One region of the Comamonas sp. 7D-2 genome, then DNA from elsewhere that is predicted to be linked to it. Evidence: predicted binding sites of a transcription regulator. Region 1 holds the regulator's gene; the other holds the start of a gene.
What was found. The regulator FNR, encoded in region 1, switches genes on or off when oxygen is low (the NO sensors DNR and NnrR bind a similar motif). The targets are predictions, from matches to a motif close to TTGATNNNNATCAA.

Region 1 (4,082 bases):
CTTGAAGCCCTCGACGGACAGCTCGACCAAGCCATTGCGCTGCATCTCTGCCAGCGCATCCAGCTCCGCAGCGAAGTACTCGCGGAAATTGATAAGCCAGGCCTGCTCCATGGGCTCATACAGGACGGAGCCCTGGCACATGATGGACATGATGACGGCTCTGCGCACCAGATCGTCACGCGAAAGCGCCAGTCCGCGCTGCACGGGCAGCATGCCTCCATCGACGGCATCGTAATACTCTTCAAGAGTCTTGACGTTCTGGCTGTAGGTCGCACCCACCTTGCCGATAGCCGATACGCCCAGTGCAATCAGATCGCAATCAGGCTGGGTGCTGTAGCCCTGAAAGTTGCGATGCAGGCGCCCCTGGCGCTTGGCAATGGCCAGAGAGTCGTCAGGCAGCGCAAAGTGGTCCATGCCTACATAGACATAGCCGCCATCCATGAATGCGTCAATTGCGCCGGAGAGCATGTTCAGCTTGTCCTGTCCCATGGGCAGGTCTGCCGATTCGATGCGCCTTTGCGGCTTGAAGCGCTCGGGCAGATGCGCATAGGCATACAGTGCAATGCGATCGGGGCGCAGCTCATTGACCTGTGCCAGCGTGCGCGCAAAAGACTCGGGCGTCTGCCTGGGCAGCCCGTAGATCAGGTCCACGTTGATGGAGACAAAGCCCAGGCGGCGCGCCTCGGCCACCAACGAAAAGACTTGCTCGGCGGGCTGCTCGCGGTGCACCGCTTTCTGCACCGCGGGATCAAAGTCCTGCACGCCAAAGCTCAGGCGATTGAACCCCATGTCCTTGAGAGCTCTCAGCCGCTCGTTGCTGACGGTGCGCGGATCGACCTCGATGGAGTACTCGCCCGCGGGATCCAGCTTGAAATGTTCACGCATCAAAACCATCAGCTGCTGCAACTCGGCATCGCTGAAAAAGGTCGGTGTGCCTCCGCCCAGATGCAGCTGGCTTACGAGTTGACCTTTGCCGCAATGCTCGGTATGCATGGCCAGCTCGCGGCTCAGGTAGTCCAGATACTCGGCAGCCTTCTCATGATGCTTGGTCACGATCTTGTTGCAGGCGCAGTAATAGCAAAGCGACTCACAGAACGGCACATGCACATAAACGGACAGGGGCAAAGCGCGCGAGCCAGAATGCGTCTTGCGCTGCTTGAGTGCCAGTATGTAGTCGTCTGCACCAAAAGCCTCAACAAAACGGTCGGCTGTTGGGAACGATGTGTAGCGTGGGCCGGGGATATCAAAGCGGCTCAGCAACTCAGGCGTGACTGCGGTCATAACTGGGAGTTAGGGTGCGCCCACACTCTGTATAGAGCAGATTTCAATGGAAATCAGATCCTGAAAATCATGCCCAAAATAGGCAAAAGCGCATGTTTTTGAACGAATACAGGCAATGTGCCCCAAGGCAATCACCCTGTCCTTGATGAAAATCAAGAGACCTCAAGGCAAGTGCTGCGACAATTTGATCCATCTCATCTTCAACCACGAGGTCAATGACCAGCGCGACTCTCCACTCTGTGTCTGTCTGCGCCGTTGCTAAAAGCCCATGAATCTTCAGACCATCAAAGCATCCTGCTCCAACTGCAATCTGCGTGAACTGTGCATGCCCATGGGCCTGGACGATGAACAAATGGAGCGCATTGACGAGATTGTGGCCACGCGCCGCAAGGTCAAGCGCGGTGGGCTGCTGTTTCGCAATGGCGAAGAGTTCACCTCGCTGTATGCCATTCGAACCGGCTTCTTCAAGACCAGCGTGGCCACCGAAGACGGGCGCGATCAGGTCACAGGCTTTCAGATGGCTGGCGAAATCATTGGTCTGGACGGCATCGTCAACGACCACCACACTTGTGATGCCGTGGCCCTGGAAGACGCCGAGGTCTGCGTCATGCCGTTTGACAAACTGGAGCAGCTCTCGCGCGAGGTCACTGCCCTGCAGAACCATGTGCACAAGGTCATGAGCCGCGAAATCGTGCGCGAGCATGGCGTGATGCTGCTGCTGGGCAGCATGCGTGCCGAAGAGCGCCTGGCGGCCTTTGTGTTGAACCTGGTCCAGCGCCTGTCGGCACGCGGCTTTTCCAAGTCGGAACTGGTGCTGCGCATGACGCGCGAAGAAATCGGCAGTTACCTGGGCCTCAAGCTCGAGACCGTGAGCCGCACTTTCTCCAAATTTGCAGAGGAAGGTATTGTGGAAGTCAAGCAGCGCCACCTGCGCATCCTGGATACCGAGGCGCTCAAACGCATCGTCAACAGCCAGCAATGCCAGAACTGAACCGAGTCGACAGACACTCTCAAGACAAAGCCCGCGGACAGCGGGCTTTTTTGTCTGTGCGAATTAATCGGGCAGAGGCTCGGAAACGATGCCGCCATTGAGATCGCTGACGGAGCGACCCAGCATCACCGTCATCGCACCTCCGATCAGGGTCACGACCCAGAAGGCAAAAAAAGCGACCGTATAGATGGCCTGGCGCGACCAGTCCAGGGGGGAGCCCAGCCAGTGCACATCCAGCGGGTCCACAAAGGCGAAAACCACCATCTCCATGATTGCTGCCGCCAGAAAGGCCGGCCAGACAATCCACATCCAGCGTCGAGCATCCATCCTGATTCTCCTTGGGCTGTGGGCTTGGTCATATTTTGCACAACAGTGGTGACCGTTCATGCAGGACTGCGGGCATGCACCGTGGCGGGAAACCCTGAACTACTCTCTTTTCAGGAGCATCCTGCGCCATCTGGATATCAAAAAACCATTTACTTCTACATCAACGTTAGACAGAACATGCGCAACACGCTCTGATTTTGATATCGGCAACAAAAAAGGCCGCAAAAGCGACCTTGGCGGAGCAAGCGCCAGAGCACTCAGCGATCCAGCGGATGGTCCTTGGCTGGCGTGGCCGCATGATTGCGGCCGGTGACTGCTGGGGCCAGGCTTTTTTCACTTTCGCTCAGGCGCTGGTTGATTTCCATGCCATGGCGGTAGTAGTCAGGGTCAATCACGGGATCAGGCCTGCTCAGTGCGATGTATGCGGTGACAAAGCCGGCAATCACCACGATCACCGGGCCGGCGATGATGAGCCAGACATGGGCAAACTTCCACCAGGGCTTGCCGTCCTCGGGGTGGATGATCTTGGCCGTTTGCGAGACCTTGGCTTGTGCTGCCGACATGATGAAACCTCTTTCCAAAATTCTGACCACCCAGGCACACACGGCAGGGTGGCATAAATTGTTGCCGATTGGCGGTGCCCTTGTCCGGCCTCCGTGATGGCTCACGAAGACCGTCAAGACCTGGCATTAACGCGGCACCAGGAACACCGTCTTCTCGGAAATACGCCCTGCTCCGGCAGTCACTGCATCCACATTGAAGTGTACGGGGTGCGAGCCGGGAGTTGCTGAGCCGTACGGAATCTGCAGCCGCACCGCAATGCCGCGCGTCTCTGCAGGGCCAACGCTCACTTCCTGCTCGGATGCGACTTCCAGATTCTCCAGGCCCACGGCGCTGATACGGTAGCGCTGCTCGGATTCGGTGGCGTTCATGATCTGCAGACGGTAGACGTTCTCCAGCTTGCCGCCCGCCACGATGCGCGAAAGCGCAGCACGGTCGCGAATCACATCGACCTTGAGCGGCTCGCGCAGCACCAGACTGGCGATCATGGCAGCGCTGAGGGCCACCAGCACGGCCGAGTAGATCAGCACACGCGGGCGGAAAATGCGGCGAATCACCTGCACCTGCTTCCAGGCCTTCGCCACGGCATTCTGAGTGGTCAACCGGATCAGGCCACGCGGATACTCCATCTTGTCCATCACGGAGTTGCAGGCATCGATGCACAGACCGCAGCCAATGCACTCGTACTGCAATCCTTTGCGGATATCGATGCCCACGGGGCAAACCTGAACGCAAAGCTTGCAATCTATGCAGTCCCCCAGGCCCTGAGCCTTGTAGTCAACGTCTTTCTTGCGCGGGCCGCGAGCTTCACCACGTTCGGCGTCATAACTGACGATCATGGTGTCCTTGTCGAACATGGCACTCTGAAAGCGTGCATAGGGACACATGTACTTGCAGACCTGCTCGCGCATATAGCCGGCGT
Region 2 (4,082 bases), 130 kb from region 1:
ATCGCACCATACGCGCCAACCTGCGCCACTGGCAGCCCGAGTACAAGACCATTGTTCCAGAGACGCTGATCGGCTATGGACGCAAGGCGCGCCGCCCGCAGCGCGAGGTGATTCTGTGCATTGACCAGAGCGGCTCCATGGCCAACTCGGTGGTCTATTCCAGCATCTTCGGTGCGGTGATGGCCAGCCTGCCGGCCGTGGCCACCAAGCTGGTGGTGTTTGATACGGCCGTGGTTGACCTGACGGAAAAACTCGACGATCCCGTCGATGTGCTGTTTGGCGTGCAACTGGGTGGCGGCACCGATATCAACGGTGCGGTCGGCTATTGCCAGGGGCTGATCAGCGAGCCGCGCAACAGCATTCTGGTGCTGATCTCCGACCTCTACGAAGGCGGTGTGGAGTCGGGCCTGCTGCGCCGCGCCAACGAGCTGGTGGAAGCAGGTGTGCAGTTCATCACGTTGCTGGCGCTCAGCGACGAGGGTGCGCCGGCCTATGACGCGGAACTGGCTGCCAAGCTGGCGGCACTGGGCGTGCCCTCGTTTGCTTGTACCCCCGATGCCTTTCCACAGCTCATGGCAGCGGCCATCCGCCGCGACGATGTGGCCGCCTGGGCGGCGACACAGGGCTTCAAGACCAGCAAATAAGAAGACTGCCCGAAGAAGGCTGCTTGTTGAGGCTCAGCCCGGCAGATCGATACCAAGCTTGGCCAGTCTGGCGGCCATCACATCGCGGCGGCGCGCGGCCTTGGCAGCGGTTTCGCTGACCGTTGCAATGGTCTTGGGGCCTTTGCCCGCTGCGGCCTTGACCAGTTCCGCCTTCTTGGCGGCCTCTGCGGCAAGTTTGCGGTAGCTGGCAATCAGTTCGGCATGAGCGATGGCTTGAGTCACAGGGTTTCCGTTCGATGAGGGCGCTCATTGTCGCTGCAAAGCCTTGGCCGTGCTGATCGCGTAGGCGATTGGCAACTTCCTGCTGCAGTCGCTGCACGGTTTGCAGGCATGATAGTGGACATTGAAACCAACTGGGGAGTGCGATGGCAGGTGCCGGCCTTTTGATGCTGCTAGACGATATTGCAAGCATGCTCGACGATGTGGCCTTGATGACCAAGACCGCTGCGGGCAAGAGCACAGCAATCCTGGATGATGTGGCCACACAGACCAAGGTGGCGGTGCAGAAGACGGCCGGCGTGCTGGGCGATGATCTGGCTCTCAATGCCGAGCAGGTCACGGGAGTGAAGGCCAATCGGGAGTTGCCAGTGGTCTGGGCGGTGGCCAAAGGTTCGTTGATGAACAAGGCCATCCTGGTGCCCGCAGCGCTATTGATCAGCGCCTTTGTGCCCTGGTTGATCACGCCTTTGCTGATGGTGGGGGGCGCTTTTCTGTGCTTCGAAGGCGTGGAAAAGATCCTTGAGCTGTTTCACAAGCACAAAAAGCATGATGCGCATGATGCCGTGGTGGATGCCGAGGAGGCTACCCATAAAGGTGTTGCGCCTTCATCGGTGCGTGCCGCGCGTGAAAAGCAGATGGACCCGATGGAGTACGAAAAGCAGAAGGTCAAGGGGGCCGTGCGCACGGACTTTATCTTGTCGGCCGAAATCATGGCGATTGCGCTGGGTACGGTGTCCGCCAAACCCATCTGGGAGCAGGCCTCGGTGCTGATCGCAGTAGCTCTGGCCATCACCGTGTTCGTCTATGGACTGGTGGCCGGGATCGTGCGCATGGATGATGTGGGCGGCTGGCTGATGGCCAAGAGCAGCAGCGCTGCCAAGGCCATGGGCCGTGGTCTGATTGCTTTTACCCCGTGGCTGATGCGCGGGCTGTCCATCGTGGGCACGGCTGCCATGTTCATGGTGGGCGGTAGCTTGCTGGTGCACGGCATAGAGCCTGTCGAACATTGGATAGAGCAGGTGATTGTGCCCACGGGCGGTATTGTTGCAGCGCTGGGACCGGTGTTGGTACATGTGCTGGTTGGGGCCGTCATTGGCGGTGCGGTTGTGGTGTGCATGGAGTTGTGGCACAAGCTGCGACCAGCCAGGGTGGCTCATCCGAATTGACGACTACCATCACTGCTGAAGCAAATTTTTGCGCTTCATCAGTGTCCTGGGCGGACGTGGCCGATGGGCAACGTCCGCTTTTTTCTTTGCGGTGTTGGTGTGCGGGTTGACCTGGGACAAACCCGTGTGGCAGTGGCTTTGCTTCAATGGATGCCAAGGGATGCAAAGCATTGCACTCACCCAATTCTTCAAGGAAAGAACCCATGAAAAAGACTCTGATCGCGATTGCTGCTGTTGCCAGCGCCCTGACGGCCGGTACCGCTTTTGCCCAATCTTCGTTTGACGGCTCCAGCCCTTGGCAGGTTCGCGTGCGCGCTCTGCATCTGGACAGCGACAACGGTGGCGCTGCCGGAGACGCAGGCGTGAGCATCAACAACAAGTGGATGCCTGAGCTGGACGTGTCCTACTTCTTCACGCCCAACATTGCGGCAGAGCTGGTGCTGACCTATCCCCAAAAGCATGATGTGCGCCTGAATGGCGGCAAGATCGGTTCGCTCAAGCATCTGCCCCCCACCTTGCTGGCTCAGTACCACTTCACCAACTTCGGGGCCTTCAAGCCTTATGTGGGGGCAGGCGTGAACTACACACGCTTCTCGAACGTGGACATCCTGGATGGTGCCGTGACCGTGAAGAAGAACAGCTTTGGCGGCGCGCTGCAGGTCGGCTTCGACTATGCGCTGGACAAGAACTGGTCGCTGAACTTCGACATCAAGAAGGTGTATCTGGGTACCAAGGTCACAGGTGCAGGCGTGTTTGAAAACACCAAGTTCAAGGTTGACCCATGGCTGGTGGGTGTGGGCGTGGGCTATCGCTTCTGATAGCTTCACGGCAAAGAGTGTTCTTGTCTGCGGCCTTCTTCCCGCAGGCGAGGCACGCACCGCAGGCTCTGCGGTGCATCGGAGTCAGCAGGTCGGCATGGCCTGATGACTTCGGAGGCTAGGGTGTATGTTTAGATCGGTATTCCGCCAGCGCGGGGTACCGATTTTTTTTGCTGAATTCTTTGACCAGTATTGACTTTGTCAGCATTGCTGCATGCGCATGCAGTAAAAGGATCGCTGGCTTCAGTCCTACTTCTGCCGATTGCCGGCCGCGCTAGGCTGAGGGTCTAAGAACGTGTTTACGATCTCCTTGCTCTCCAACGCGGTAAGCACGTTCTAAAGCAGGCTTGGCAGTGATGGCGCGAGCAATGGCTGCATCGCGCGATCAGCTCATCAGGAGGATCAGCATGCGCGCGACACCGGACAGGCAGGCAGCATCGATAGAGTTTGCATCACGCGCAGGGCGCATTCCATTGCCTCTGGCGTCCTCGTTGAGACCTCCACCGCTTCAGGGGGAGAGTTGCAGCCTCATGGACGCGTATGCCCCCCCGACGCATCTGCGCTATGAACTGGCGCAGGGGCTGATGCAGCGGCAGGCGCAGATTTCTCCCAAGTTCCTATATGACGCGCATGGCTGCGCCCTGTTTGAGCAGATAACCGAGCTGCCCGAGTACTACCCCACAAGAACCGAGGCTGCCATCATGGCCCGCTACGACCTGGAGATCGCCCAGGCCATGGCGGGTTGCCAGGTGTTGATAGAGCTGGGAGCGGGCAATTGCGAAAAAGTGCGACGCCTGTGCCGCAGCGTGGGGCCGCAGCAGTTTCTGGGAGTGGATATTGCGGTCGAGTTTCTGCAGGCCGCTGTGGCCAGGCTGGAGCATGACTTCCCGCGACTTACGGCTCGTGCAGTTGCGGCGGATTTCACGGGGGACTGGCATTTGCCTTCAGGCGTGCCACAGACACGGCGTGAGCTGTTCTATCCTGGCTCCTCGATCGGCAACTTCGATACGCAGCAGGCTTTGCATATGCTCGGACATATGCATTCACTTCTGGGGGGCGACGGCGGGCTGCTGATTGGCATTGATCTGCCCAAGCCGGTACCGGTTCTGATAGCCGCTTACGACGATGAACAGGGCGTCACAGCCGAATTCAATCTCAATGTGCTCAATCATGTGAACCGTCTGCTGGGCAGCGATTTCAATCTTCAGGACTGG

Region 2: MPZ60_RS09465 (OmpW family protein) is a predicted target of FNR. The motif match lies at 2,157-2,170, and genes of this name have one in related genera.

The regions. Positions count from the first base shown of each region.
Region 1 is NZ_CP094238.1:2,172,295-2,176,376, reverse strand. It holds gene hemN (oxygen-independent coproporphyrinogen III oxidase) at 1-1,281, opposite strand, end outside; gene fnr (fumarate/nitrate reduction transcriptional regulator Fnr) at 1,550-2,272, shown strand; gene MPZ60_RS10050 (hypothetical protein) at 2,336-2,599, opposite strand; gene MPZ60_RS10045 (FixH family protein) at 2,857-3,162, opposite strand; gene ccoG (cytochrome c oxidase accessory protein CcoG) at 3,289-4,082, opposite strand, start outside.
Region 2 is NZ_CP094238.1:2,041,944-2,046,025, forward strand. It holds gene MPZ60_RS09450 (VWA domain-containing protein) at 1-644, shown strand, start outside; gene MPZ60_RS09455 (hypothetical protein) at 678-887, opposite strand; gene MPZ60_RS09460 (DUF808 domain-containing protein) at 1,031-2,050, shown strand; gene MPZ60_RS09465 (OmpW family protein) at 2,254-2,868, shown strand; gene egtD (L-histidine N(alpha)-methyltransferase) at 3,399-4,082, shown strand, end outside.